One region of the Alcanivorax sp. VBW004 genome, then DNA from elsewhere that is predicted to be linked to it. Evidence: predicted binding sites of a transcription regulator. Region 1 holds the regulator's gene; each other region holds the start of a gene.

Evidence for each region. The regulator sigma-54, encoded in region 1, starts transcription at its own class of promoters, with help from an activator protein. The targets are predictions, from matches to a motif close to TGGCACNNNNNTTGCTNT.
Region 2: the regulator sigma-54 is predicted to act here: its motif matches at 3,984-4,001, upstream of glnK (P-II family nitrogen regulator).
Region 3: the regulator sigma-54 is predicted to act here: its motif matches at 3,261-3,278, upstream of F1529_RS11430 (NarK family nitrate/nitrite MFS transporter).
Region 4: the regulator sigma-54 is predicted to act here: its motif matches at 2,483-2,500, upstream of atzF (allophanate hydrolase).

The regions. Positions count from the first base shown of each region.
Region 1 is NZ_WNHC01000001.1:1,695,847-1,702,997, forward strand. It holds gene ptsN (PTS IIA-like nitrogen regulatory protein PtsN) at 75-548, opposite strand; gene hpf (ribosome hibernation-promoting factor, HPF/YfiA family) at 564-863, opposite strand; gene F1529_RS07845 (RNA polymerase factor sigma-54) at 903-2,366, opposite strand; gene lptB (LPS export ABC transporter ATP-binding protein) at 2,606-3,331, opposite strand; gene lptA (lipopolysaccharide transport periplasmic protein LptA) at 3,328-3,933, opposite strand; gene lptC (LPS export ABC transporter periplasmic protein LptC) at 3,908-4,465, opposite strand; gene F1529_RS07865 (HAD family hydrolase) at 4,462-4,965, opposite strand; gene F1529_RS07870 (KpsF/GutQ family sugar-phosphate isomerase) at 4,966-5,934, opposite strand; gene F1529_RS07875 (phospholipid-binding protein MlaC) at 6,142-6,798, shown strand; gene F1529_RS07880 (BolA family protein) at 6,926-7,151, shown strand, end outside.
Region 2 is NZ_WNHC01000001.1:3,597,861-3,605,011, reverse strand. It holds gene F1529_RS16445 (autotransporter domain-containing protein) at 1-1,015, shown strand, start outside; gene F1529_RS16440 (OmpA family protein) at 1,026-1,655, shown strand; gene F1529_RS16435 (YifB family Mg chelatase-like AAA ATPase) at 1,762-3,249, opposite strand; gene F1529_RS16430 (accessory factor UbiK family protein) at 3,543-3,791, opposite strand; gene glnK (P-II family nitrogen regulator) at 4,103-4,441, shown strand; gene F1529_RS16420 (ammonium transporter) at 4,515-5,762, shown strand; gene F1529_RS16415 (class I SAM-dependent rRNA methyltransferase) at 6,076-7,151, shown strand, end outside.
Region 3 is NZ_WNHC01000001.1:2,514,441-2,521,591, reverse strand. It holds gene F1529_RS11445 (NAD(P)/FAD-dependent oxidoreductase) at 1-87, opposite strand, end outside; gene nirD (nitrite reductase small subunit NirD) at 113-457, opposite strand; gene nirB (nitrite reductase large subunit NirB) at 461-2,992, opposite strand; gene F1529_RS11430 (NarK family nitrate/nitrite MFS transporter) at 3,316-4,788, shown strand; gene F1529_RS11425 (NarK family nitrate/nitrite MFS transporter) at 5,063-6,532, shown strand; gene F1529_RS11420 (bifunctional protein-serine/threonine kinase/phosphatase) at 6,629-7,151, shown strand, end outside.
Region 4 is NZ_WNHC01000001.1:602,886-610,036, forward strand. It holds gene F1529_RS02800 (GntR family transcriptional regulator) at 1-632, opposite strand, end outside; gene atzF (allophanate hydrolase) at 651-2,441, opposite strand; gene F1529_RS02810 (patatin family protein) at 2,786-3,637, shown strand; gene F1529_RS02815 (hypothetical protein) at 3,686-4,015, opposite strand; gene F1529_RS02820 (aldo/keto reductase) at 4,033-4,827, opposite strand; gene F1529_RS02825 (FAD-dependent oxidoreductase) at 4,990-6,198, opposite strand; gene waaA (lipid IV(A) 3-deoxy-D-manno-octulosonic acid transferase) at 6,295-7,151, shown strand, end outside.

The sequences.
Region 1 (7,151 bases):
CTGGCACGCAAGATCGATAGACAAGGGGGCGTTTGGGGCGTGTTGCATGATGCGTGAAAGCTTGTTGCGTTCCTTCATGATGCCAGTCGCAACTCCGCTTCGGACTCTACGGCCGTCTGATAGAGGTGTTGGTTATCGGTGCTGTGGCGCAGTTCCGCACGGTAGCTGTCGTCGTTGAACAGGGATGCCAGGTGGCTGAGTGTCTTGAGGTGCTGTTCCGGGTTGTCCTGGGGGACCAGCAATACAAACACCAAGTCCACGGGGTGCCCGTCAACGGCGTCGAAATCGATGGGGCTTTCCAGTTTCAACAACAGGCCTACTGCTTGCTGGCAATGTCCGAGCCGGCAGTGGGGAATGGCAATGCCTTCGCCAATGCCTGTGGAGCCCAGTTTTTCCCGGGCGACCAAAGCATCGAAGACCTCCTGTTCATTGAGGCTGTCACAGCTGGCCGCGGCCAGCTGTGCAACCTGATCCAGCAGTTGTTTCTTGCTGCTGGCCTGCACGCCATGATGGGTGCGGGCCAGAGTCAGTAGTTCGCGAACTCGCATAATTGTCGCTTTGGGTTAGTGACCGTGCTTGTGGCTGACGGCCTTTTCCTTGTGTTTGAGAATCTGGCGGTCCAGCTTGTCCGTCAGCTTATCGATCGCTGCATACATGTCTCCGGCCTCAGCGGTGGCGAAGACATCGGCCCCGGAAATATGGATTGTGGATTCAGCTTTATGGGTTTTCGGTTCCGGAGAGAGAATGACCTGGACGCTGGTGATTTGATCGAAGTGGCGCTCCAGGCGGGAGAACTTATCACCCACATAGGCACGCAAGGCATCGGTAATATCCAGGTGATGACCGCTGATATTAATTTGCATGGCTGGCTCCTTTACCTGTTTGGGATCCGTCCTGGCGCCCTACACCAAACGCTTGCGGGCGCTGGAAGACGGTATTCGCATCGCCTCTCTGTATTTGGCGACGGTCCGGCGCGCTACATTGATTCCCTGCTCATTCAGCAAGCTGGCCAGCTTGTTATCGCTGAGCGGCTTGCGGGGATTCTCGGCAGCGACCAGCTTCTTAATAATGGCACGAATAGCGGTGGAGGAACACTCACCGCCGCCGTCTGTTCCCACGTGACTGGAAAAGAAATATTTCAGCTCAAAGACACCGCGGGGTGTCATCATGTATTTCTGGTTGGTGACCCGACTGATGGTCGATTCGTGCATCTCAACGGCATCGGCAATATCCGCCAGAACCAGGGGTTTCATGGCCTCATCGCCATAATCGAAGAACCCTTGCTGCACATCGACAATGCGGGTGGCTACCTTGAGCAGGGTGTCGTGGCGGCTCTGCAGGCTCTTGATGAACCATTTGGCTTCCTGAACGCAATTGCGCAGATATTGGCCGTCTTCGCCGCTGGTGTTGCGGGCGATGTTGGCGTATTGCTGCTGCAGGTTGACCCGGGGGAGCACGTCGTCGTTGAGGCTGACCTGCCAGCGGCCCTTATGCTGACGGACGATCACGTCGGGAACGGCGTAGTCCACCTGGGGCTCGCCGATCTGCTCGCCGGGGGCCGGGTCCAGGGTGCGTAGCAGGGACAGGGCCTCCAGCAGGACGTCTTCGCTGGTCTGCAGGGTGCGACGCAGGGCGGCGTAGTCGTGTTTTTCCAGCAGGTCCAGGTGAGCCAGCAGGGCGCAGGCTTCGTCGCGCAGGGCGGTATCGGCGGGCAGTTGGCGCAGTTGTACGCCCAGACAGTCCGCCAGATCGATGCTGGCTACGCCGACGGGGTCGAACTGCTGCAGACGGTGCTGCACGGCAAGCACTTCGTCGCGCTCCAGTTCATCGCCTTCGGTGAGCAGCTCCGGCTGGGCGTTCACCATGTCGACGATGTCATCCAGGGGCACGGTGATGTAGCCGCGGTCGTCCAGGGATTCAATGATTGTCATGGCGATAATGCGGTCCACATCGCTCATGGGCGTCAGATTCAGCTGCCAGAGCAGGTGGTCCTGAAGATTGCCGGAGACCGCGTGGCGTTGCTGCCATTCGTCTGCATCGTCGGGGAGGGAGGCGGTGGCGCTGCTGGTCTGGCCGGAATAGACATCGTCCCACTCGGTTTCTGCGCCGGGTTCGTCCTGCACCAGTTCTTCCAGGGCGTCGTCACGCTCGGTGTCCAGCTCCTCGTCCTGACGTTCTTCGTCATGTTCGGGCAGGCTGTCGTCACCGAAATCGTCGGCCAGTTCCAGCAAGGGGTTGCTCTCCACGGCCTGCTGGATTTCCTGGCGCAGGTCCAGCGTGGACAGCTGCAAGAGGCGGATGGCCTGCTGCAGCTGCGGCGTCATGGTGAGCTGCTGGCCAATTTGTAGTTGTAGTGTGGGCTTCATACTGCTCGGTATTCTGCGGATCCCCAAAACACGAGAATACCAAGCTGATCACACAACAAGCAAGAATTGTGCCACTGGTCTTTGTGTGCTAGGTGAGTGACGTTGGCGGTTGATAGTGGGCCGTTGGTGGCGAGGCGAGCAGCAATGGGGGGGGCAGCAGGTAGCCGCGTCCAGGCATTGGGCGCGGCTACCTTGCTTTCAGGCCGGTCCGTGCTTTCACGGCGTCGCTGGCAGTCTGTTTAGAGCCTGAAGTCGGCGCCCAGGTACACATCCCGCACCTGCTGGTTGGCGAGGATGATGTCCGCATCGCCGGAGGCAATGATGTGGCCGGCGCTGACGATATAGGCGGTGTCGCAGATATCCAGCGTTTCACGCACATTGTGGTCAGTGATCAGGACGCCAATGCCGCGGTCTTTCAGGTGGCGGATAATACCCTTGATATCGTTCACCGAGATCGGATCCACCCCGGCGAAGGGTTCGTCCAGCAGGATAAAGTCCGGGTCGGTGGCCAGGCCGCGGGCAATCTCCGCTCGGCGCCGCTCGCCGCCGGACAGGCTCATCCCCAGCGAATCGCGAATGTGGCCGATGTGGAATTCCTTGAGCAGGCTCTCCATGCGCTCGTGGCGCTCTGCCTTGCTCAGCTCCTTGCGGGTTTCCAGAATCGCCATGATGTTCTCTTCCACCGTCAGGCGACGGAAGATGCTGGCCTCCTGGGGCAGGTAGCCAATCCCGCGCTGGGCGCGACCGTGCATGGGCAGGTGGGTGATGTCGCTGTCATTGATCTCAATGCGGCCGGCATCGGCTTCCACCAGCCCGACAATCATGTAGAAGCAGGTGGTCTTGCCGGCGCCGTTGGGGCCCAGCAGGCCGACAATCTGGCCGGCTTCCACGTCCAGGGAGACATCCTCGATGACCCGGCGGCCCTTGTAGCTTTTTGCCAGGTGGTGGGCGCGTAAGTGGCTCATGGTGTGCTGGGCTCCGCGTCGGGTGAGGCGGTGTCGTTACCGCCACCGGGGGTGTCGTTTGAGTTGCTGGTGTCTTCGTCGCCGGCAGCATCGTCGTCGGTGCGGGTGGCGTTGGTTTGATTCTCGGCCGGGATCACCAGGCGAACGCGCTGGTCGCCTTCACTACTGGCGTCCACACGTTTGGAGTCCAGGCTGTATTCCACCTTGGCGCCTTCAAATGTATTGCCCTGATGCTCGATGTAAGCGTCGCCGGTGAGGACCAGAGTGCGCGCGTTAATGTCGTATACCAGGTTTTCGGCGTGGGCATTCAGTCCCTCGCCTTCCTCCATGCGCACGGGGGAGCCGGTGGCTTCCACCCGGACCAGGTCGCCATTTTTGGTGAACAGGCGCATTTCGTCAGCAAACAGTTTGCGCTTGCCCTGAATCAGTTCCACGTTGCCCCGGTACAGGCCGCTGCCCGCATCCTGTTCGAAGCGGCCACTGTCTGCCGTGACCTGGATGGGGCCTTCCATGGGGGCGGCCTGAACGCCCAGGGGCAATGTCGCCAGCAATGCCAGTGCGGCGAGGCGGCGGGTGCTATGAAGCCGGTGCTTCAAACTCACTCTTTACTCCTTGTTTCAGGTTCAGAATGCCCTTGTCGAGATCGGCTTCCAGGGCGCCGGCACGAGTCTGGCCGGAGTCGAATGTCATTTCCACATCGCCGGGGGTGGTGGCGATATTGGTGTCGCTGTTGAAGCGCAGTTCGTCGGTGTCCAGGTTCACTTTCTGGGTGGGGTTGTCCACATTGACCTTGCCGAGAAAGGTGATCAGGTCGCCATTGTCTTCCACGGTGCCTTGCTCGCTGGTGATGGTCCAGCTGCCCTTGTCGTTCGCCATGACCAGCACCGGCGCTTCCATTTCGGTGAGGGGATTGTGGTCAAACTGCACCAGGTTGTCGGCGGTCAGGTGATATTGCAGGGTGCCGTCTTTTTCGCTGAAGGCGCGGGCGGTCACGTCGTCGGCAATAATGGCCGGCGCCATCATTACGGCGTTGTCCTGGCCGGGCAGGGTGCTGTCCCACTCGTGGAGCGTCATCAGCATGACCAGCCCCAGCATCAGAATGCCGGTGGCGCTGAGTAGTCCCTGTCGTTTCATGCCTGGCTCCGCAGGGCGAGAATGGCATCGCAGATTTCCCGTACTGCGCCTTCACCGCCGCGGCGTTCGGTAACGTGCTCGGCGGCGGTTTTGGCGCAGTCGTGGGCGTTGGCCGGGGCAAAACTGAGCCGGGCCCAGAGCAGGGCGCTCACATCGGGTTCGTCGTCACCGGCATAACCGGTTTCATGGGCGGCGATGCTCAGTGATTCAGCCAGTGCTTCCAGTGCCACCCCTTTGTCTTCGCGACCCTGAATCACGTGTTCAATGCCCAGGTCTGCCGCGCGTTTGGCCACCATGGGGGAGTTGCGCCCGGTGATGATGGCCAGGATCACGCCGCTGGCGGCCAGCTTTTTCAGGCCGTGGCCGTCCAGGGTGTTGAAGACTTTCAGTTCTTCGCCCTGGGGGCCGAACAGCAGGCGGCCGTCGGTCATTACGCCGTCCACGTCAAACGCCATCAGGCGCAGGTTCTGGGCATCAACGGAGGAAAATTGCATGGGCATTTATACCACTCCTGCGCGTAGCAGGTCCTGCATGTTGAAGGCGCCGAGGGGTTTGCCTGCATTATCGCAAACCATCAGGCCGTTGATTTTGCGGGTTTCCATGATCTGCAGCGCTTCTGCCGCCAGATGGCCCTGGGCGATGGTGATCGGGTCGGTGACCATGACCTCGGCAATGGTGGCTTTGCGGATATCAATGTCCCGGTCGAATATGCGGCGCAGATCCCCATCCGTAAAGATGCCGGCCAGGGTGCCGTCCTCGTGAGTGACGGCGGTCATGCCCAGGCCCTTATGGGTCATTTCCAGCAGGGCTTCGCTGAGCGACGTGTCCGCGCTGACCACGGGAAGCTGTTCGCCGGCGTGCATGATGTCATCCACTTTTAGCAGCAGGCGGCGGCCCAGGCTGCCACCGGGATGGCTGAGGGCAAAATCTTCCGGAGTGAAGCCGCGGGCTTCCAGCAGGGCGATGGCCAGGGCGTCGCCCATGGCCAGGGCGGCAGTAGTGGACGAGGTGGGCGCCAGGTTATGAGGGCAGGCCTCTTCCGCCACGGCCACGGTCAGGTGCACGTCGGAGAGTTGTGCCAGCGCGGATTGCGGCCGGCCGGTCATGCCGACCAGGCCAGTGCCCTTGCGTTTGATCACCGGGAGAATGGCCAGCACCTCGGCGGTTTCGCCGGAATTGGAGAGTGCCAGTACCACATCGTCCGGGGTAATCATGCCCAGGTCGCCATGGGAGGCTTCACCGGGATGCACAAAGAAAGAGGGGGTGCCGGTGCTGGCCAGGGTGGCCGCCAGTTTGCTGCCCACATGCCCGCTCTTGCCCATGCCGGTGACGATCACGCGGCCTTTGGCATTCAGCATCAGATCGCAGGCAGCAGAAAAGCTGGCGTCCAGGCTGTCTTTAAGGTTATCCACGGCCCGGGCTTCGATATCCAGTACCCGTTGACCGACGCTGATATGGTCGTGACTCATGCGTTCTCCTTGGCGTTGGCGGCGATTATACACCGGTTGCCCCCTTCACGTTGACCCGTAATCGGTAACCCGGCCTTCCGCGCGGGAACCGTATCGAACTTTGTGACTCCAATAAAACAACCAAGGTTCACGATGTTGCCGCTGTTGATGACTGGACAGGGGGTAAAGAACACCGTAAAACCGCCGGAGACTAACAGGGAGTAATCTATGCATTTGCAACGGTATATTCGAACGTGGCTGCACGCCGGCCTGGTGCTGCTGCTGGCAGGCATGGCCACATTGGCCCATGCCGAGAGTGACCCGCGCCAGGTGGTGTCGGACGCCGTGGAGCGCATGACATCCCGCATCGAGGCGGAACGCGAGGCGCTCAAGGCGGATCCGGACAAGGCCAAGGCGCTGGTCCGTGAAGAGCTGGCTGACCTGGTGGATTTCAAGCGCATCACTCGCATGGTCATGGGCGACTACTTTGGCCCGTCCAGCAAGGAGCAGAAATACCGTTTTCTGGATGTGTTCAAAAACAGCCTGATCAACACCTATGCCTCCGGCATTACCCTGTATGACGGCCAGAAGATCGAAACCCTGCCCATGCAGGACGGTGACCGTAAAGGCGACTATGCACGGGTGCGCATGGAGGTAAAAACCAACTCCGGGCAAGTGGTGCCGATCTACTACACCCTGTTCCTGCGTGATGATCAGTGGAAAGTGATCAATGTGTATGTGAATGGCCTGGATCTGCGCGATACCTTCAAGAGCCAGTTCGCCCAGGGGATGCAGCAGTACAACGATATCGACAAGGTGATCGACAACTGGTCTGCGGATGCCAAGATTGATGCCGGCATCGACGAGGCCAAACAGGGCGAGTGAACCCGCCTGCCGTGGTAAGGGGCAGCGTGCTCGCGTATTATTACGCCCTTGATGACGATTTGATGGAGCGGCTGCAGGCCGCTCCAGTGCTGTTTGGGCCTGACCAAGGCCCTGATGAGGAGCAAAGATGAATCCGGAAGAAGTTCAGGCATTGGTTGATGCCGGTTTTGACAATGCCGATGTGGCAGTGGAAGGCGGCGGTGACCGGTTCCAGATTCGTGTGGTGTCAGAGGCCTTTGCCGGCCTGATGCCGGTGAAACGCCAGCAGCTGGTGTATGCCACCATCGACGAGCAGATCAAAAGCAACACCATCCATGCCGTGCAGATTATTGCCTTTACTCCGGCGGAGTGGG
Region 2 (7,151 bases), 1.9 Mb from region 1:
GCAGCAGCTGCAACAGCGGTTTGCCACCGGCATGCGCCAGCGCGGTCGCAACGCGGGCGGCCAGTCCGGTGGGGGAATGGATGCCCGTTTGTCACAGCAATTGCAGGCACTGGCCGCGCCGTCCGATCCTTATGCGCAGGCAGCCGCGGCCAGCCCGGTGGCTCAGGCCGCGGGCGGCGGTGCGGGGGGCAAGCGCAACGGTGTCTGGGTGCAGGCCCAGTCTTCCCGGTTTGAAGAAGACAGCCAGGGTGATATCGGCAATGCGGCCTATGCCTTCCGGGGGGACCAGTTGGCATTGGGCGTCGACCATCAGTGGGATCACTGGCTGTTGGGGGTTGCGGCAGGCAGTGCGGATGGCGCGCTGGATTACGACAATCGTCAGGCCGATGGCGACGTGTCCTCGTGGTTCGCGGGCCTGTATGGCCGCTGGAGCAGTGCGGGGCCCTGGTTCCTGCGCGGTGACCTGAGTTACGGCAGCAGCGATGTATCCCAGCAGCGCATTGTCATGGGGGCACCGGCGGAATCTGACAGCAGCGTGGACGCCCTGCGGGTGGCGCTGGAATCCGGTTGGGACCTGGCCTGGGGAGAAAACGGCCTGCATCCCTATGCGATGGTTTCCATGGTCCGTATCGAACGGGATGGTTTTAGCGAAACCGGCGGCGGTATTGCCGGCCTGACGGTGGACGACAGTGAGCTGAACAGCGGCGAAGCCTGGCTGGGGGCGGACCTGTCCCGCGCCTTCGTGGTGGGCGGCGACTGGTTGGTGGCAGAAGGCGGGCTGGCAGTGGTGCAACCCTTTGGCGATACCCAGGCAGAGCAGACCGCTCGCTTTGCCGGTGCTCAGCAGGGCTTCACTGTGTACGGCGCGGACCAGAACGACACCCAGCTGGCGGCGAATGCCGGGGCGGAATGGTTCATGACCGATGATTTTTCTCTGTGGCTGGGATACCGCGGGCGCTTTGGTGGGGATACCGAAAGCCACGGTGGGCTGCTCAGTGCCAACCTGACCTGGTAAGGAATTAACCATGAAAAAATGCAATGCGTTGGCCGTGGCGGCCAGCTGTGGCTTTCTCTTTCTGGGCGGTTGTGCGGGCAAGGTGCCTGATGATGCCTGGCCGGGGTATCGCACCGACGGGAAAGGGCAGTTGTTAAAAACCGCAGACGGCCATTGCTGGCGGACGGCGGACTGGAGCGAAGACAAGGCCGTGCCGGAATGTGATGTGGCCATCACCGGGGAGCCTGTCGCCGAGCAGGAAGAAAAACCATCAACAACGGAGGTGGCGTCGCCAGAGATTGTCGTACCAAAACCGTTGCGGGTGACCTTTGCGTTTGACTCCGCCGTCCTGACCGACGCAAGCCGGATTGCGCTGAAAGCCTGGTATCAGAATGTGGCAAACCTTGAAGAGCCTGTGGTCGAGGTGAATGGCTACAGTGATCCGCTGGGGCGTGCCGTTTATAACCAGAGCCTTGCCGACCTGCGTGCGCAGGCGGTAGCCACCTGGTGGAAAAATCAGGGTGACAGCATTGCCACGCTACAGGTGAAGGGGCACGGTGAAGATACGGCGGTTTCCGGATCGCGCTGTCAGTCGGTATCGGCTGGTGAATTGAAAGCCTGCTACCGGCAGGATCGGCGTGTTGAGTTGCAGGTTCAGTAACGTCGCGGGTTGCGCCTTCTCCCCTGCCGCAAAAAAGAAAAGGGGCAAGTTGTCGCAAGGCATGCTCCCCTTGGCCTTGCAAGCAGGTCTCAGGTAAAGGGCAGTGTCAGCCCTGCTGCACATTTTGTCTGTAGCTCAGCGCCTCGCGGAGGTGGTCCCGCTCCACCTCCGGACTGTTATCCAGATCGGCGATGGTGCGGGCGACCCGTGCGCTACGGTGCAGGGAACGGGCGGATAATCCCAGCCGGCTCATGACCCCCGCCAGCCAGTCCCGGTGCCGGCGCAGCATGGGTTCCAGTTTGTCGCTGCCTAACTCCCGGTTCAGGCGCTGTTGCCGGTGCCATTGTTGTTTCCACGCATGGCGAACCCGTTGGGCGACCGCCTCGCTGGTTTCCCCTTCCTTGTCGCCCAACAGCTCCTTTGCTTCTACGGCGGGCACATCCAGATGCAGGTCGATGCGATCCAATAGCGGGCCAGACAGCTTGCCCTGATAGCGCTTGGCTTTTTCACAGCGATAACCGCAGCTCTTTTCCGGATCTCCCAGATACCCGCAGGGGCAAGGGTTCATGGCCGCCACCAACTGAAAGCGGGCGGGAAAGGTGAGCTGTTGGGCGGCGCGGGCGATGCTGACTTCACCGGTTTCCAGCGGTTCACGCATGACTTCCAGCACTTTGCGGTCGAATTCCGGTAATTCATCCAGGAACAGAATGCCGTGATGGGCCAGGGAAATTTCCCCGGGCCGCGGGTAGCTACCACCGCCGACCAGGGCCGTTGCCGAGGAGGTATGGTGCGGTGCCCGGTAAGGGCGTTGATAAAAAAGCCGGCTGTTGCGGGGCTGTTTGAGTGAATGAATGGCTGCCACTTCCAGAGCCTGGGCCGTGCGCATGGGCGGCATCAATCCGGGCAACCGCGAGGCGAGCATGCTCTTCCCTGCCCCGGGAGGCCCACATAAAAGCAGGGAATGGCCTCCTGCCGCGGCAATCTCCAGCACCCGCTTGGCGGTTTGCTGGCCCCGGATTTCCGACAAACAGCCGCCCTGAAAAGGCTGGTTGGAGGGCGGTTGGCACTGATGGGGTTCCAGGGGTTGCTGGCCGGTGAGATGGGCGGCAACCCGGGCCAGCTGGTTGGCGGCCAGGGTTGGGGTGCCGGGCAGGCCGGCTTCTTCGGCGTTATCGGCGGCGACGATGAGAGTGCGGTCTTCCGCCAGGCAGGCAAGAGAAGAGGGCAGCATGCCGGAAACGGGATTGAGTCGGCCGTTCAGCGACAATTCGCCAATAAACTCGTAGTGGTCGGTGGTGATGTTACCCAGCTGCCCGCTGGCTATCAGGATGCCCAGCGCAATGGCCAGATCAAAGCGTCCGCCATCCTTGGGCAAATCTGCCGGCGCCAGGCTTACGGTGATGCGCCGCTGGGGGAAATCAAAGCCGCTGTTGACCAGCGCGGAGCGGACCCGGTCGCGGCTCTCGCGCACGGCGGTATCCCCCAGCCCCACGATGGTGAACGCCGGCAAGCCCGGCGCCAGATGGGTTTCTACCCGCACGGTGCGGGCGTCAATCCCTACCGGTGCCCGGCTGTACAGCAGCGCATGCGTCACGATTCCTCACAAATTCAATGGCTTGTGAGGCAGTGTACGGGGAGAGGGCCTGCGTACCTGTGCGAGGTTGGTGGCGGCAGATGTAGGAAATCGGATTGTCTGTAGAGGCGTTACGACGATCAGGCTTGGTTAGTTACGAGTTACGAGTTACGAGTTACGAGTTACGAGTTACGAGAAGCGAGAAGCGAGAAGCGAGAAGCGAAAACCTGGGGTGGGTTTGTTTTTCGATACTCGCTTCTCGTCACTCGTCACTCGCTTTTGGGCAGTGAAAGTTCGGTAGGCGCAAACGCGGATCAAGCGTCCGCTGACTTCTCCAGCTCGGCCACCTGTTTCTCCAGTGCTTCCAGTTTTTCGCGGGTGCGCAGCAGTACCTGTTGCTGGATATCGAACTCTTCACGGGTGATCAGATCCAGCCGGCTGACGGTTTCCGCCAGTACGCTGCGCACGTTGCGCTCTACTTCGCTACGCAGGCCGCCCAGGTCGGTGGGCAGGCGGCGGCTGATGTCGGCCATGAGGCGGTCGATAAAGGGCTGATCGGGCATGACAACGGCGTCCTTGTAATGATGCGCGGATGGTAGCACGGTGTGCGGGGGCGAGGCACCGGGTGGGGCGGGCAGACATTCTGCACCAACTTGGATCCCGCCCCATTGTGGTGCGCTATAATGGCGCGCCCGGGCTGGATGATGAATCCAGACCGTGATGTAAATCCCTGAAAATGCATGATTTTCTAAAACTGGCATGGGTCGTGCACTAATTGGGTCAGAGCGTTCGAGCAAGCTGTGGATCGGGAACCATAACGGGGCTCGAAGAGAAACGGACGTCACCGGACGCGGTGAAAGCTGAGGAGAAAGAAATGAAACTGGTTACTGCCGTAATTAAGCCGTTCAAATTGGATGACGTGCGTGAAGCACTCTCCGAGATTGGCGTGCAGGGCATCACTGTTACCGAAGTGAAAGGCTTTGGACGTCAGAAAGGTCACACCGAGCTGTACCGGGGTGCCGAGTACGTGGTGGATTTCCTGCCCAAGGTAAAAATCGAAGTGGCCATCGCCGAGTCCAGCCTGGACCAGGTGATTGAAGCCATCGCGAAAGCTGCGAATACCGGCAAAATTGGTGACGGCAAAATCTTCGTTACCTCCCTTGAGCAAGCGATTCGTATCCGTACCGGTGAAACCGGCGAGGACGCGATTTAAGTTTTACCGTGTTTTGAATTGACCCATGCCAGGGCTTTAGGAAAACACGCTTCCATTTTCGGAGGGTTGCATTGTGGAAAACCAAATTTTTGAACTGAAATACGCGCTGGATACGTTTTATTTCCTGATCTGTGGCGCGTTGGTCATGTGGATGGCGGCAGGTTTTGCCATGCTGGAAGCTGGCTTGGTGCGTGCCAAGAACACCACCGAAATTCTCACCAAGAACGTGGCCTTGTTTGCCATTGCCAGCACCATGTACATGGTATGCGGTTACGCGATCATGTATGACGGCGCCTTCTTCCTGTCCGGGATTGTGGGTGACGGGGTTGCTGGTGCAGAAGAAGCGGCAACCTACGCGCCTTCTGCTGACTTCTTCTTCCAGGTTGTGTTTGTGGCGACCGCCATGTCCATCGTATCCGGTGCCGTGGCTGAGCGGATGAAGTTGTGGGCATTCCTGGTCTTTGCAGTGGTAATGACTGGTGTCATCTACCCGCTGGAAGGCTCCTGGACTTGGGGCAGCGCTGATGTGTTCGGCCTGTATAACCTGGGCGACCTGGGCTTCTCTGACTTCGCGGGTTCCGGCATCGTTCACATGGCGGGTGCAGCTGCTGCCCTGGCCGGTGTTCTGCTGCTGGGTGCACGTAAAGGCAAGTACGGCCCGAACGGTGAAGTACACGCTATCCCGGGTTCCAACCTGCCGCTGGCGGCACTGGGTACCTTCATCCTGTGGTTGGGCTGGTTTGGCTTTAACGGTGGCTCCGTACTGGCAACCTCCAGTGTGGGCGACTCCAACGCGGTTGCGGTTGTGTTCATGAACACTAACGCTGCTGCTGCCGGTGGTGCCATTGCTGCGCTGATCGTTGGCCGCATCCTGTTCGGCAAAGCCGACCTGACCATGCTGCTTAACGGCGCGCTGGCTGGCCTGGTAGCGATCACCGCTGAGCCTTCTACTCCGACTGCCCTGCAGGCGACCCTGTTCGGTGCTCTGGGTGGTGTGCTGGTGGTATTCAGCATCCTGACTCTGGACAAGCTGAAGATCGATGATCCGGTAGGTGCGATCTCCGTGCACGGTGTGGTTGGTTTCCTGGGCCTGATGCTGGTGCCGATCACCAACCCGCTGACCGACGACGGTGGCGCCAGCTTCACTGGCCAGCTGATCGGTGCGCTGACTATCTTCACCTGGGTATTCGTCGCAAGCCTGGTGGTGTGGGGTGTCCTGAAAGTGGTAATGGGTATCCGCGTTAGCGAAGAAGAAGAGTACGAAGGCATGGATATCGCAGACTGCGGTATGGAAGCCTACCCTGAGTTTGTGAAGGGTTAATAAGAGACGCAACAAGCAACACGCGTCACGCAACACGAAAAGCCCCGGCCAGTTGGTCGGGGCTTTTTCAATTGTTGGTTCTCGAAAACCGACGAAAACGCTGTAGGAGTTCCCTTCTAGGGGACGAACCGTGAGAAGTCAGCCCGGCTCCAGCAAACCTTCGAGCATTCCTGTTAGCCGTTGGTTTGTCCCCTGGAAGGAAACTCCTACAGGATCTCTTTGTGTGTTCGTGCGCAGCTGCCTCTGTCGTTGATCGTGGCATTCTCTCCCTGTGTTATCATCCCTCCCTTTCCGGCCAGCTGATGTATGCACCATGACCGAACCGACTGTTATTCGCCTGCGCAAAAATGAAGAGCGCCGCCTCAAGGCGGGCCATCTGTGGGTATACGCCAACGAAATTGATACCCGTCATACTCCGCTCAAGGATTTGTCCGCTGGTACCTGTGTAGTGGAAGACAGCCGCGGCAAGCCGTTGGGGCGTGCGCTGCTCAGTCCCCATTCGCTGATCGCGGCCCGCCTTTACAGCCGTGATGTGAAACAGGAATTGTCGCGCAGTTTCTTCAAAAAGCGCATCGAGCAGGCGCTGACCCTGCGCGAGCAATTGTTTGATGATGCCTGCTACCGCCTGATCTACGGCGAAGCCGATGGCTTGCCCGGCCTGGTGGTGGATCGTTTCCACGATGTGCTGGTGGTGCAGACCGGTTCCGGCGCCATGGAAGCCCACCTGGATGTGATTGTCAGTGCCCTGGATGCAGTGCTGGCGCCCACTCACATCATCGCCAAGAACGAAGCGGCGGCCCGTGAAATCGAAGGGCTGGATCGTTACACCAAAGCATTGAAAGGCGAGATGCTGGACGAAATCAGCCTCACGGAAAACGGCGCAAAATTTGTGGCGCCGCTGGCGGAAGGGCAAAAGACCGGTTGGTTCTACGATCACCGGGCTGCTCGTCAGAAGATGCAGGCGTTGGCCAAAGGGGCCCGCGTACTGGATGTGTTCAGTTACTGTGGAGGTTGGGGTGTGCAGGCGGCACTGGCCGGGGCGGAATCGGTGACCTGTGTGGATGGTTCCGAAATGGCCACGGATTATGTGCACCGCAACGCCGAGCTGAATGGTGTCGCTGACGTGGTGGGCAGTATTCAGGGTGATGCGTTTGCGGCCATGAAGCAGCTGATTGCCGACGGCGAAAAGTACGACCTGGTGGTGCTGGATCCGCCGGCGTTCATCAAGCGCAAAAAAGATTTCAAGAACGGCCTCGCCGGTTATCACGCCATCAACGAGCTGGCCATGCGGCTGGTGAAACCCGGTGGTTATCTGGTATCGGCTTCCTGCTCCATGCACATGCCGGCAGAGCGTCTGCTGGATGTGGTGCACAGTAGCGCCCGGCACAT
Region 3 (7,151 bases), 820 kb from region 1:
CTGATACAGATCCGGTGCCAGGCGGGTCAGCTCTTCCAGCAGACGGCAAGCCGCCATGCCATTACCCACTACAACCAGTCGTTTCATGCGCGCATCGCCCTGTCGATTTGTTTCAGGCCGGGGTGGCCAGTTCGATCACATCACCTTGCACACGCACCGGGTACACGGTCAGCTTGACGCTGTCGTCTTCGATGCATTGCCCGGTTTCCAGATCAAAGTGCTGCTTGTACAGCGGTGAGGCGACAACACGCTTGTCACCCAATGAGCCCAGCAGCCCCCGGCTGAGCACGTTGGCATGGCTAAACGGGTCCATGTTGTCCAACGCATAGAAATTGCCATCACGGGTGCGGAACAATGCCGCCTGCCCAGAGGGCAGACGCACGCCCACTCCAGTGCCCGGCAACACGTCGTCAACGCTGCAGATTGCTTTCCATTCCACGGTCACTGCGCTGTTCATGGCTTACGCCTCCTCGACCAGTTCGATGCGTTCATGCTCGTAGGCGGGACGACGCTGGCCGCGCTCACGCACGTAGGCCAGGTTGTCATCCGCTTCGGCGGTCTCATTGATGAAGTGGTTAAAGCGTTTCACCGCTTCCGGATCCTCGATGGTGGACTTCCACTCGCACTGATAGGTCTCGATCACGTGCTGCATCTGCGCTTCGAGTTCGTCGCCCATGCCCAGGGAGTCGTTCAGGATCACGTCTTTCAGGTAGTCCAGTCCGCCTTCCAGGTTTTCCAGCCAGACGCTGGTGCGCTGCAGGCGGTCCGCCGTTTTGATGTAGAACATCAGGAAACGGTCGATGGTCTTGATCAGCTGCTCATCGGTGAGATCCGACGCGAACAGATCCGCATGGCGCGGACGCATGCCGCCGTTACCACACACATACAGGTTCCAGCCTTTCTCGGTAGCGATCACGCCCACGTCTTTGCTTTGCGCTTCGGCACACTCTCGGGTACAACCACTCACCGCCATCTTGATCTTGTGCGGGCTGCGCAAGCCTTTATAGCGATCCTCTACCTGGATGGCGGTGCCCACGGAGTCTTTCACCCCGTAGCGACACCAGGTGGAGCCCACACAGGATTTCACCGTGCGCAGGGATTTACCGTAGGCGTGCCCGGTTTCAAAACCGGCATCCACCAGGATTTTCCAGATTTCCGGCAACTGCTCGACACGGGCACCGAACAAGTCCACCCGCTGACCGCCGGTGATCTTGGTATAAAGATCGTATTGCTTGGCCACTTCCCCCAGCACGATCAGTTTGTCCGGGGTAATTTCACCGCCGGCCACACGGGGCACGATGGAATAGGTGCCGTCGCGCTGCATGTTGCCCAGGAAGTAGTCGTTGGTGTCCTGCAGCCCGGCATGGGGTTTGTTGAGCACCCAGTCGTTCCAGCAGGAAGCCAGCACATTGGCCACGGTCGGCTTACAGATGTCACAGCCGTCACCGCTACCGTGTTTTTCCAGCAGCTCGTCAAAGGTGGTGATCTGCCCGACGCGTACCAGGTGATAGATTTCCTGACGGGAATACGCGAAGTGTTCGCAAATGTGGTTGTTCACTTCCACACCGCGTTTTTCCAGCTCGCTGTCCAGCACCTGCTTCACCAGCGCGGAACAACCGCCACAGGTAGCCGATGCCTTGGTGCAGGCTTTCAGGTCGCCCACGGTCTGGGCGCCAGCGTCGATGGCGGCACACAAATCGCCTTTGGAAACGTTATTACAGGAACAGATCTGCGCTGTGTCAGGCAGCGCATCGGCGCCCAGCAGCGGCGCACCATCAGACATGGGCGCCACCAACGCAGACGGGTCACCGGGCAGGTCCATTTCGTTTAGGCAAAGCTGCAACAGGTTGCCGTAATCTGCGGCATCCCCTACCAGCACAGCGCCCAGCAGTTTCTTGCCACACTCACTGATTACCGCTTTCTTATAGACACCGGCGGTCTGGTCCATGAACACGGTGCTGCGACAACCGGGCGTGTTGCCGTGGGCATCACCAATGGACGCCACGTCCACGCCCATCAGTTTCAGCTTGGTGCTCATGTCCGCACCGGCAAATTGCTGTTCGGCTTTGCCCATCAGGTGTTCAGCAGCCACTTCGGCCATCTGGTAACCCGGCGCCACCAGACCAAAGATGCGACCTTCCCACAACGCCACTTCGCCAATGGCATAGATGTGCTCATCGGAGGTGACACAATGGTTGTTGACCACGATGCCGCCGCGTTCGCCAATGGCCAGCTCGCAGGCCCGGCCCAGTTCGTCCTGGGGACGAATGCCCGCAGAGAAGACAATCACATCGGTTTCCAGATGCTTGTCGTCACCGAAATTCATGCGGTGTGTGCAGTGTTCACCATCCACGATGTCCTGGGTGCCGGTGCTGGTGTGTACGGTGACACCCAGTTCCTGAATCTTGTCTTTCAGCAAACCGCCACCAAAATCATCCACCTGCACGGCCATCAGGCGCGGGGCGAATTCCACCACGTGGGTCTCCAGGCCCAGATCGTGAAGCGCCTTGGCCGCTTCCAGGCCCAGCAGGCCGCCACCGACAACCGTGCCCACCTTGCCGGTTTTACTGGCGGCAATCATGGCATCCAGGTCGTCGATGGTGCGGTACACAAAGCAGTTATCGCGATCATTACCGGGGATCGGCGGCACGAACGGATAGGAACCGGTGGCCAGAACCACCTTGTCATAAGGCAGGGTCTCACCGGTGTTGGTGGTGACCGTTTTAGCGGCCCGATCAATCGCGTCCACCTTGGTATTCAGTTTCAGCGTAATGTCGTGCTCTTCAAAAAAGCCTTCCGGCACCAGCGACAGGTCGTCGGCGGTCTTGCCGGAAAAGTAGCTGGTCAGCCCTACGCGGTCATAGGCCGGCAGCGGCTCGGCACACAGTACCGTAATATCAAAGTGCTCCCGGCCACCCTGGGCCACCAGAGACTCCAGATAACGTTGTCCGACCATCCCGTGGCCGATCAGAAGAAGTTGTTGCTTTGCCATAAGGCTCACCCTCGCGGTGCGTAACTGACACCCGCACTACAGCAATCCCTATGCCAACTTTATAACTCTATGTAATTTATGGATTTATTCTCTTTTTTTCCGAATAACCACAAAAAACCTGCTTTCTTTTAATGCGCCAGTGCACGAGATGAATGCACTTTTATGTGCACCGATATGAACCACAATCGCGCTCTCCCTTTGCGCACAGCCGGTGCATTTCCCTCGCAACAACACCGCTTACCCAAGACAAATCAAACAGTTAACTGGCTGGCACAGGAGTTGCTCGCAACCCCCACCGTTAATCGCCCATGCATGGAGTAGTCATGAGCGCAGATAGACTCAATCTTCTGAATTTTTCATTGCCACGAATCCGCCTTCTCCATTTAAGTTGGGTGGCGTTCTTTATCAGTTTCGCCCTGTGGTTTTCCCACGCCCCCTTAATGGGGCACCTGCGCGACGTCTTCGACCTGACCGGCGAACAGGTTAAGGCACTACTGATTCTGAACGTGGCCCTGACGATTCCGGCACGCGTGGTGATTGGTTCCCTGGTGGACCGGTTTGGCCCGCGGCGGGTTTTCTCCACCCTGCTAATGAGTGCGGCTCTGCCCTGTTGGGCTTTTGCCTTGTCCAACAGCTTTGAGCAGCTGGCGATCAGCCGCTTGCTACTGGGTTTTGTGGGCGCCAGTTTCGTGGTCGGCATTCGCCTGATCAGTGAATGGTTTCCCGCCCGGGAGGTGGGCCTGGCTGAAGGTATTTATGCCGGCTGGGGGAACTTCGGTGCCTTTGCCTCTTACGTCACACTTCCCTCTCTGGCCCTGTTTTTTGGTGGCGAAGACGGTTGGCGCTGGGCGGTGGCCAGCACCGGCTTTATGTCCTTCCTGTACGGGCTGTTCTTTATGTGGCGCGCGCGCAATACCCCCGCCGGCGCTTCCTATTTCAAACCGAAAAAAGCCAGTGCGCTGGAAGTCAGCAACCGGCGTGACCTGTTCTTCTATATTGGCGCCAGCCTGCCGTTGTACATCGCGTTGTACATTATTGTGTGGCGGCTGGGCCCGGCAGGATTCCGCTTGTACGACAACAACACCCAGGCCATTTTCATCGTCGCTGTCAGTTTGCTGGCCGCCATTCAGTTATCACAGATATGGCAGGTCAATCGCGAACGCTGGCAGCAAAGCGCCCCGGAACAAGACAGCTATCCCTTCAAGCAGGTGGCCATTCTCAACCTGTCCTACTTCATTACGTTCGGCTCGGAACTGGCAGTGAATTCCATGCTGCCGTTGTTCTTCCTCGACACGTTCAGCGAAGTCACTCCGGTTACCGCCGGCTTGCTGGCGTCCGCCTTTGCCTTCACCAATTTAGTGGCGCGCCCCGGTGGCGGCTGGCTTTCTGACCGCATTGGCCGCAAGAAATCCCTGACTATTCTGTTTTGCGGTTTGTTGATGGGTTTTGTGCTGCTCAGCCAGATCAACAGCGGCTGGCCTGTGCTGCTCGCCATGGCGGCCACCATGGTCTGCTCCTGCTTTATTCAGGGCGGCGGCGGTGCCATTTTCGCCACTGTGCCGCTGATCAAACGCCGCCTTACCGGGCAAATCTCCGGCATGGTCGGCGCCTACGGCAACGCCGGCGCCGTGGTCTTTCTCACCGCCCTGACGTTTGTGGATGCCAGTACCTTCTTCCTGGTAATCGCCGCCTGTGCCACCGCCGTACTGGTTGCCGTCCAGTTTCTGGACGAACCCAAGGGACACATTGCAGAGGTGGATGAAGATGGCCGCGTTCAGCTAATCGAAGTGAGCTGAATGGCCCCACATGCGCGCGCTTCATCGCGCCTCTCATCCATCATCCACCCACAGGACCGGGGCTCTATCCCGGTTCTGTGGGTGGGGGGCAATGCCCCAATCACGAACACTTTTCGTGCACCACCCTACAGCTTGTCGTTTCACCAACAGGCACCCTGCTTGCTGAAAACGCACAAGAAAACAAAATTAATTCATTAAAATCATAACGTTACAAACTGGCACGCAGATTGCTTTATCCACACTTGTCATCAATGCTTCCGTGTATGGAGATACCATGAGCGCCGACAAGCTGAACCTGCTGAATTTTTCCGCGCCACGCATCCGGCTGTTGCACCTGAGCTGGCTCGCTTTCTTTATTACCTTTGTCGTGTGGTTCTCCCACGCGCCCTTAATGGGCCACCTGCGCGAAGCCTTCGATCTAAGTGCAGAACAGATCAAGGCGCTGTTGATTCTTAACGTGGCATTGACGATTCCTGCCCGCGTCGTGATTGGTTCGCTGGTGGATCGCTTTGGCCCACGGCGGGTGTTCGGCCTGTTGCTGATACTCGCCGCGTTTCCCTGCTGGGCCTTTGCCCTGTCGACCAGCTTCGAGCAACTGGCGGTCACCCGCCTGCTGATGGGTTTTGTGGGGGCTGGCTTCGTGGTCGGCATCCGCCTGATCAGTGAATGGTTTCCGGCCCGGGAAGTGGGCCTGGCCGAAGGGATCTATGGCGGCTGGGGCAACTTCGGCTCTGCCGCTGCGGCCATTACGCTTCCTACCGTGGCGCTGCTGTTCGGCGGGGACAATGGCTGGCGCTGGGCAATTGCCAGCACCGGTGCACTGGCGATGGCTTACGGTGTTTTCTTCCTGTGGCGGGCTCGCAACACCCCGGCGGGCGCCTCCTATTTCAAACCCAAAAAAGCCAGTGCACTGGAAGTCAGCAGCCGCAAGGACCTGTTTTTCTACCTGCTGATGAGCCTGCCGCTGTATATCGCGCTGCTGGTGATTGTATGGCGCCTGGGCCCCAGTAATCTGGATCTGTTCGGTACCACCACGCAAATCATGCTGGCTGCGCTGATCGTCAGCCTGGCGGTCGTGCAGCTGGGGCAGGCCTGGCGCGTTAACCATGAACGCCTGAAAACCGGCGTCGAGGAACACGACCGCTACAGCTTCAAGCAAGTGGCCATTCTTGATCTGGCCTACATGGTGACCTTTGGTTCAGAACTGGCCGTGGTCTCCATGCTGCCGCTGTTCTTCACCGACACCTTCAGCCTGTCTGCAGTGACCGCCGGCCTGCTCGCGTCTGGCTACGCCTTTATGAACCTGGTCGCACGACCGGGTGGCGGCTGGGTCTCTGACAAGTTTGGCCGCAAGAAATCCCTGGCGATCATGCTGTGTGGCCTGATGGTGGGCTACGGAATGATGAGCCAGATTGCTGGCAGCTGGCCCATCGCGCTGGCCGTGATCGCCACCATGTGCTGCTCGTTCTTCGTGCAGGCCGGTGAAGGCGCCGTGTTTGCCACCGTGCCTCTGATCAAACGCCGCCTCACCGGACAGATTGCCGGCATGGTCGGCGCCTACGGCAATGCCGGTGCGGTGATCTTCCTGACCGTGCTCACGTTCGTCGATCCATCCACGTTCTTCCTGGTGATTGCCGCCAGCGCGGCAGTGTCTCTGGCTGCGGTTCAGTTCCTGGACGAACCCAAGGGTCACATTGCGGAAATTGATGACGACGGCAATGTTCAGCTGATTGAGGTGGGATAACGTTTTCCCTCCGAAGTAGCTACCAGGCCGGCAGGGATGCCGGCCCACTCCATAGATAAACAAGAACCGCTCGTTAACGGCACAGGAGCCACCACGATGGATGCGTCCACCGCCCCGGCAAACATGGCAGCCCCCCCGGTCGAACCGGATCTGCACCCACGGGTGCGTATCGGCCAATTCAGTGACAGCGGCCCCAAGCTGCATAATCAGGACGCCCTGGCCATGCAGATACCGGAAGGCTCGCTGATGCGCACCAAGGGCATTGTGGCGGCACTGGCCGATGGCCTGTCCAGTGCGGGCGCGGCCCGGGAAGCGGCGGAATCCTGTGTGCTCGGTTTTATCAGCGATTACTACGCCACCCCGGCACTATGGAGCGTGCCCCGCTCTGCCCAGCGGGTGCTGGAAGCCCTGAACCGCTGGCTCTGCCGACAAACCCTGGCCGGGGAAAGTCATCTGTGCACACTGTCCCTGTTGATTTTGCGTTCACGCACCGCCCACATCTTTCAGGTGGGCGACTCCCGTGTCTGGCGCCTGCGCAACAACAAGCTGGAATGCCTGACCCGGGATCACAGCCGCATGATCGGCGAGAATCGACAGGTACTGACCCGCGTTATGGGCG
Region 4 (7,151 bases), 1.1 Mb from region 1:
GCGATGTGCTGCTGCAGATGCAGCCTGGCATCCGCCGCTCGGCCTTCCTCGATGGTCTGGAGAATGGCCGAGTGTTCATCATAGGTGGCGTCGATGCGGGCTGGCTGGGTGAAATCAAGTCGCCTGACGATGCGCAGTCGTTCGGTCAGATCTTGATGGATGCGGGTCATTTCCCGGTTGCCGGCGGCAGCGACCAGTTGTCCGTGAAAGGCTTCATCCATGGCACAGGTGGCGGGTCCCCCGGTGGTTCTTTCTGTGGGTGGCAGGCTCCATTGCTGTTTGAGTTGCTGCAGTGTCGTCTGGGTGGCCGTGTCGCGGGTGCGCTGGCAGAGGCGATCCACGGCCGAGCATTCCAGTACGATACGGATGTCGTACAGCTCTTCGAAATAACGAAAATCAAAAGGCTTTACCTGCCAGCCATTGCGGAACAATACATCCACATAGGACTCGCGTTGCAGGCGCAAGAGTGCCTCACGAACAGGTGTCCGTGAGGCCCCCATTCGTTCGGCAATATGGCTTTCGGTGATGCGGTCTCCGGGCAACAGGCGGAAATCAAAGATGTCCTGCTTAAGCCTAGCGTAGATCTGGTCTGCCAGGCTGGGGGCTCTGCCGCCGGACGTTTCTGCTTTCATGACTTTTCCATCACCGGTTCAGGGGCTGGTGGGGTTGAGTGAGGCAATGTAATTCCTCCAGCCGCCCAGGGCGGTAATGTCGGTGGCGTCATCAATGGCCCAGGGCTCACAGATAAAGCCTTTCACCCAGCGCCCGTCGGCGGTTTCCAGGCTGCCGATTCCCAGTGGGGCGGGGATCAGGCCGACAAAACTGCCGAAGTGTTTCACCGGCATTTGCCACAGTTCGATAGGGATGCTGTCGCCGCCGTTTTTTTCATTGCGGATCAGTCCGGGTTTGGGCGGCACCGTGTTGGCCAGGGCGTAGAGGCGGTAGCAGGGCGCGGTGTGAGTGGCTTCCAGCAAGACTCCGTCGCGTTCGGTGAGCTGGGTATTGAGTGGCATCCCGGTGAGGTGCGCGCCGACCACCGCAACGGTAATCAGGTCGCCGTCATCATCATTGGCCGCGCGGGGTTGCGGCTCCGGCAAGGGCTGGCCGGTGGCGCCGGCCTGCCAGGGCTGCGCCTGCTGCCAGCGCTGCCCGAAGTCGGCCAGCGCATGGTCCTGCCAGGCCGGGCCAATCAGGGTGACGCCGCCGGGCAGGCCGTCTTCACGGAAGCCGCCGGGCAGGGCCAGGGCGCACAGGTCCAGCAGGTTGACGAAATTGGTCCAGGTGCCGAGCTGGCTGTTCAGGGTGATGGGGTCAGCCTGCACGGCGGCGCGGGTGTAAATCCCCGGAGTGGTGGGCAACAGCAGGGCATCCACCGTTTCCATCAGGGCGTCTGACTGGCGTTTCAGTGCGGCGAGCTGGTATTGGGCGCGGAAACCATCCGCAGCAGTGAGGGTGGCGGCGGGTTCCAGAATGTCGCGAATCACCGGCAGCAGCGCGTCCGGTTTTTCCTGCAACAGGGATTCGGTAACGGTGAAGCGCTCGGCCACCCACGGGCCCTGATAGAGCAGTGCGGCGGCATCCTGTAGCACCATGGTATCCACGGTGACCAGGTCGGCAATCTGTTGGATCTGTTCAAGCTGTTGTTCCCACAACCGCTGGGCCTGGGTGTCTCCGAACCAGGGCAAATCTTTGGGGATGCCCAGCGTGGGGCGTGCGGGCAGGCTAGTGGTTTGTGATGCCGGGGCCGGGCGACTGTAGGCATCGTCGTTGTCGAACTGGCCGATCACCCGGTATACCTGTTGGGCGTCGTCTACGCTGAGCGCAAAGATGCTGACGCAATCCAGGGTCCGGCAGGCGGGCACAACACCTTTGGTGCTGATGGCGCCACGGGTGGGCTTGAGGCCCACGGTATTGGTGAATGCGGCTGGCACCCGGCCGGAGCCGGCAGTATCAGTACCCAGAGAAAACGGTACCAGACCCAGGCTCACCGCCGTGGCGGAACCGGAGCTGGAGCCACCGCTGAGATAATCCGGGTTAAACGGGTTGGGCACTTCCCCATAGGGAGAACGGGTGCCCACCAGGCCAGTGGCGAACTGGTCCAGGTTGGTCTTGCCCACCACGATGGCGCCGGCCTTGCGCAGCAGGCGCACCGCGGTGGCGTCTGCTTCCGGGGTGTAGGCAAAGTCAGGGCAGGCCGCAGTGGTGGGCATGCCGGCCACATCAATGTTGTCTTTCACCGCGAAGGGAATGCCATACAGGGGCAGGGATGAATCGGTGAGAGCGTTGGCCTGCTCGATCAATGAGGACTCATCCAGCAGGTGGATCCACAGGGCACGTTCACTGTCGTGAAGTCGTGGTGCCAGTTCTTTCATGGCCTGTACCGGGGTGAGATCACCGTTACGGTAGGCCGCCTGCCATTGTTGAAGAGTCCAGCCGATCATTTGTTTGCACACCTTTTTGTATACAAGTTGGTATGCGAACTTGTGCAAATGTGGTGCCAGCGACGGGAAAAATATTTAACGTGTTGTTTTTACAATAATTAATAGGAAAGACATTGAGTGCGGCTGGGCCCCGGGCGGAAACTGGGTGCGCTAACCTGATGCATCTGCGCTGTATCAGTGCAGGACTTGCACAACTTGCCCCATAGAGTGGGTTGGAGCGGATCGAGCGATTGATCAGGGATGCCGATGGCAGGGACAGCAAGGCTCTATTTCCACCGATTTGTTTGCTCTGGCATCGTGGTTGAACTGATTCCAGTGAGTGGATTCGATGTGGAGGAAAGGTAATGGATCAGCGTGCGTTGGTTGTGGAGGGCGGTGCCATGCGCGGCATTTTCGCCGCCGGTGTGCTGGATGCGTTTCTGGAAAACCCGCATCACGGTTTCGATTTTGCGGTGGGCGTTTCTGCCGGTTCGACCAACCTGATTGGTTACCTGGCGGGAGACCACGGCAGAAGCCGGCGGATCATCACCGACCATGCCTGCCGCCCGGACTTTATAAACTGGCAGCGCTTTATGGCCGGTGGGCATCTTTGCGATGTGCACTGGTTGTGGCATCAATCCCGACTGGAGGTGCCGTTAAGCCTGGAGCAACACTGGCAGGGGAAGGTGCCCCTGTGGGTGGTGACCACGTCGGTGGAAGACGGTGCGCCGCGCTATTTTGAAACTCGCCCGGATAACCTGGACGAAGTGATGACCGCGTCCTGTTCCATTCCCTTTGCTTACCGCGATTTCCCCACCGTCGCGGGGCATCCCATGACCGATGGCGGGCTGGGGGATTCCATCCCGGTGCGCTGGGCCTATCAGCAGGGTGCGCGGGATATTACCGTGGTGTTGTCGCACCATCAGGGTTACCGCAAACGCTCCAGTGCCCTGACGCCCTTGCTGAAACCCTGGGTGCGGGACATGCCCGCGCTGTATGACGCCCTGCTCAGGCGCACGGACAGTTACAACGCGTCACTGGACTTCATCGACAACCCGCCTGCAGATTGCCGGTTGACGGTGGTTGCGCCTGACCCGGACTTTCCGGTAAACCGGTTGACCACCAATCCCCAGAAACTGGATATGGGGTATCAGCAGGGGCATCGGGCCGGGTTGCAATCGTTGGGGGTGGAGATGAAGCAGGCGTCGAGCGGCTAGCGACAAGTCTGCAGTCGCGAAGGCGTTTTTCAAAGGCTCCCGCCGCTGTCAGCCATCGTCTTCTTCGCAGTGCCAGACCCAGGCATCCAACTCGATATGCTCAATACCGCGAAAGTGGCTCTCCATCATGAACTCGCGGCGATCGCTGAGCATGCCGCGGTTGCCGCCGGCTTTCTTGATGGCCTTGGCGAGCTTCTTGTTCACGTTGTTATTGATCCAGGCATCGCTGAACAACATGCCCTGCATCTTGCTCCCCGACGACACCGAAACTTCCCCCTTTTCTTCGCACCCCTGAGGGGCTTCGCGGAGCAGTAATATTTTATCCGCCTGTGCCGCCAGGGCGGTGCCGAGCAGCAGAATCATCAGACAAAAGCGCATGGTGTTTCCTGTTGTTGTTATTGGTCGGACTTGCAGGCCTGCCGGGCCTTGGCCACGTTTTCCCGCAAGTGAACGGGATTGATGGTGCCGGCAATGATACTGCTGACGCCAGCGGTGCCAAGGATCTGGTTCAGACTTTCCTGCACCGGATCAGCAAGGGTGTCGTTGAGGTGGCCGCTGGCAAAGGCTTTCTTGATCAGGATGCCTTTGTGGTGAGCGGCGGCGTGTTCGATCACCGGTACTTCATCATGGTGCTGAAGGTTGTAGGTGACCATGGCCATGTCGGCGTGGTCCAGGCAGGCAATGCCGCCAGCCACGGTCTTGGTGGACATGCCAGTGGTGCGCACCAGGCCTTCCTTCTTCAGGTCGTTCAGGGCGTCCAGGGTGCCCTGTTTGATGATCCCCATGTCATCGCCATCGGAGTGAATCAATACGCAATCCAGGTAATCGGTGTTGAGGCGTTTCAGGCTGCGTTCCACGGAGCGGCGAACGTGTTCCGGGGAGAAATCGAAATGGCTTTCACCACTGTTGTTATCAAACTCTTCGCCGACCTTGGTGACAATGACCCAGTCCTGGCGCCGGCTCATCAGCTGGCCGAGACGAGCTTCGCTGTGGCCGTAGGCGGGAGCGGTGTCGATCAGGTTGATGCCCAAGTCCCGGGCCTGGGCCAGCAGCTCGGTTACCGCGTGGTCATCAGGGATGGTGAAACCATTGGGGTATTTCACCCCCTTGTCGCGGCCGATTTTCACCGTGCCCAGGCCGAGTGCGCTGACGGTTAACCCTGTGTTGCCCAAGGGGCGCATGAAGGACATGAAAACTCCTGAATCATTCTCGCTGTAGGAGCGCCACTGGAGGCGCGAACACCCAGAAGCGAGTTACGAGTTACGAGTTACGAAAGGCTGAATATTTTGGATTTTCGCGACTCGTAACTCGCTTCTCGATACTGTTTTTTTGGGGCGCGCCGCAGTGGGTAATCAAAAACAACGATGCCAGTACGGCAGGCCCATGGGGGCCTGCTCAAGCTCTGCCGGTACCGTTAGCGGTTCGCCGGGTTGCAGGCCGCTTTCTTCCACTAGCGCCATGACCCGGTCGCCCAGATCCGGCGCCAGAGTGAGTTTGGTGGGCCAGGCGATGATCAGGTTCTGGTCCCGGCGGGCGTAGGCATTATCCGGTTTCACCAGTGCCTGTTGTCTGGGTTCGGCGCGGGTCACATCCAGGGTGGCGAATTCGGCGTTGCTGAAATCCAGCCAGGGGAACAGCTGCCGGAGTTCGTCCCGGCCGGCGGCCAGTTGTTCCTGATCGGTGCGCTCCACGCCCCGTTCCGCCAGGTCACCGCCCAGGTACCACACCACCTTGCCGTCCGGGCAGTCGTGGGTGGTGACGGTGAGCACCGGTTTGTTGCTGGTGCCGACACAGTGGGCGTAAAGGCGATGGCCCAGGTCGTGTTTGACCAGCACCATTTTCAGCGGGCGCAGTTGGCTGTTTTCCTGCTCCAGCAGGTGAGCCTGATGGGCGCCGTCGAGCAGGGCCGGGTTGCCATTGCCGGCGGCGAGCAGGGTCAGGCGCGGTTCAATGCGTTGACCATTGACCGTGACGGCGCGCAGGCCGTTTTCATCCCATTCCAGTGGGTCCCGTTCGTTGTCGAACGCCAGCAGCCGGTCGCGGACCGGCGCACTGAGTGTCTCGATCAGCGATTCGGTATTGATGACCAGGTCGTCCAGTTTGTAGACGTTGCCCTTGAAAGCCTTATTGGCCAGCGCGCTGGGGAAATGATCGCGCTTGAGCTTTTCAATGCGGCCGCGCAGCATCTTGCTGGCGAAAAAATTGGTCATCCGTGAGGCCACGGAGCCGCTGGACCACATGTGCTGGGTGTCACTCAGTACCGTCAGGTCGCGCAGGTCCACAGGGTCATCGCCGGCCATGGCGGCACGCCAGCGATCCGGCATGGCGGAAATGGCTTCGGACTCGTTGGACAGGTTGCCGCCCAAGGCATACTTGAGGCCACCGTGGATAATGCCCTGGCTGGCCAGGGTCTGGTCGCCGCCGAGGGTGGCGGACTCCAGCAGCAGGCATTGGTAGCCGGCGGCGTTGAGTCGGTTGATCAGCCACAGGCCGGCGATGCCGCCGCCAAAGATCACAATGTCCGGGCGGAGTGTGTCAGGTTTCAGGGTTGAGTCACTCATGGCTCACCATCGTTGAACAGTGCGGCTATGCTAGCATAGGCCAAGCCGCTAACACGCAAGCACGCGATACGCACCACGCCAAAAACAAGAGAGCCCATGCGAACCCTTTATTCTTTCCTCTGGTATTTATTGCTGCCCTTCCTTTTTCTGCGCCTGTGGCTGCGCGGCAGAAAGGCGCCGGCCTATCGGTTGCGCTGGAAAGAACGCATGGCGTGGGGTTATCGGCCCGGCACCCTGAAAAACAGCCTTTGGGTACATGCAGTGTCGGTGGGCGAAACGCTGGCGGCGGCGCCGTTGATCGAGCGGTTGTTGGCGGATTACCCGGATGTGCCTTTGCTGGTCACCACCACCACGCCCACCGGGTCGGAGCGTGTACAGGCGCTGTTCGGGGATCGGGTGACCCATGTGTACTGTCCCTGGGAATTGCCCACGGCACTGACGCGCTTTATGCGCGCCTTTGATCCGCAACTGGTGATCGTGCTGGAGACTGAGCTGTGGCCGAACCTGTGTGCGGCGGTGAAGCGCCATGGCGCAAAACTGATGCTGATGAACGGGCGGTTGTCAGAAAAAAGCTATCGGGGTTACGGCAAGTTGCCTCGGCTGATTCGCCCGATGATGGCGCGCTTTGATGCGCTTGCCGTGCAGACCCAGGTAGAGGCCGAACGTTATATGGCACTGGGTGCCTGGCCGGAGCGGGTCTACCCCATTGGTAGCGTGAAATTCGATATGACATTGGATACGGCAGTGAAGCAGGCCGCGTCGCAGCTGCGTGTTTCATTCGGTGATCGGCCGGTGTGGATAGCCGCCAGTACCCATCCGGGGGAAGACGCCCCGGTGCTGGCGGCGCACAAGACACTGCGTGCACAGAAGCCGGATGCGCTGCTGATTCTGGTGCCGCGGCACCCGGAACGGTTTGACGGGGTTGCCGATCAGGTCCGCGAGGCTGGCTTGTC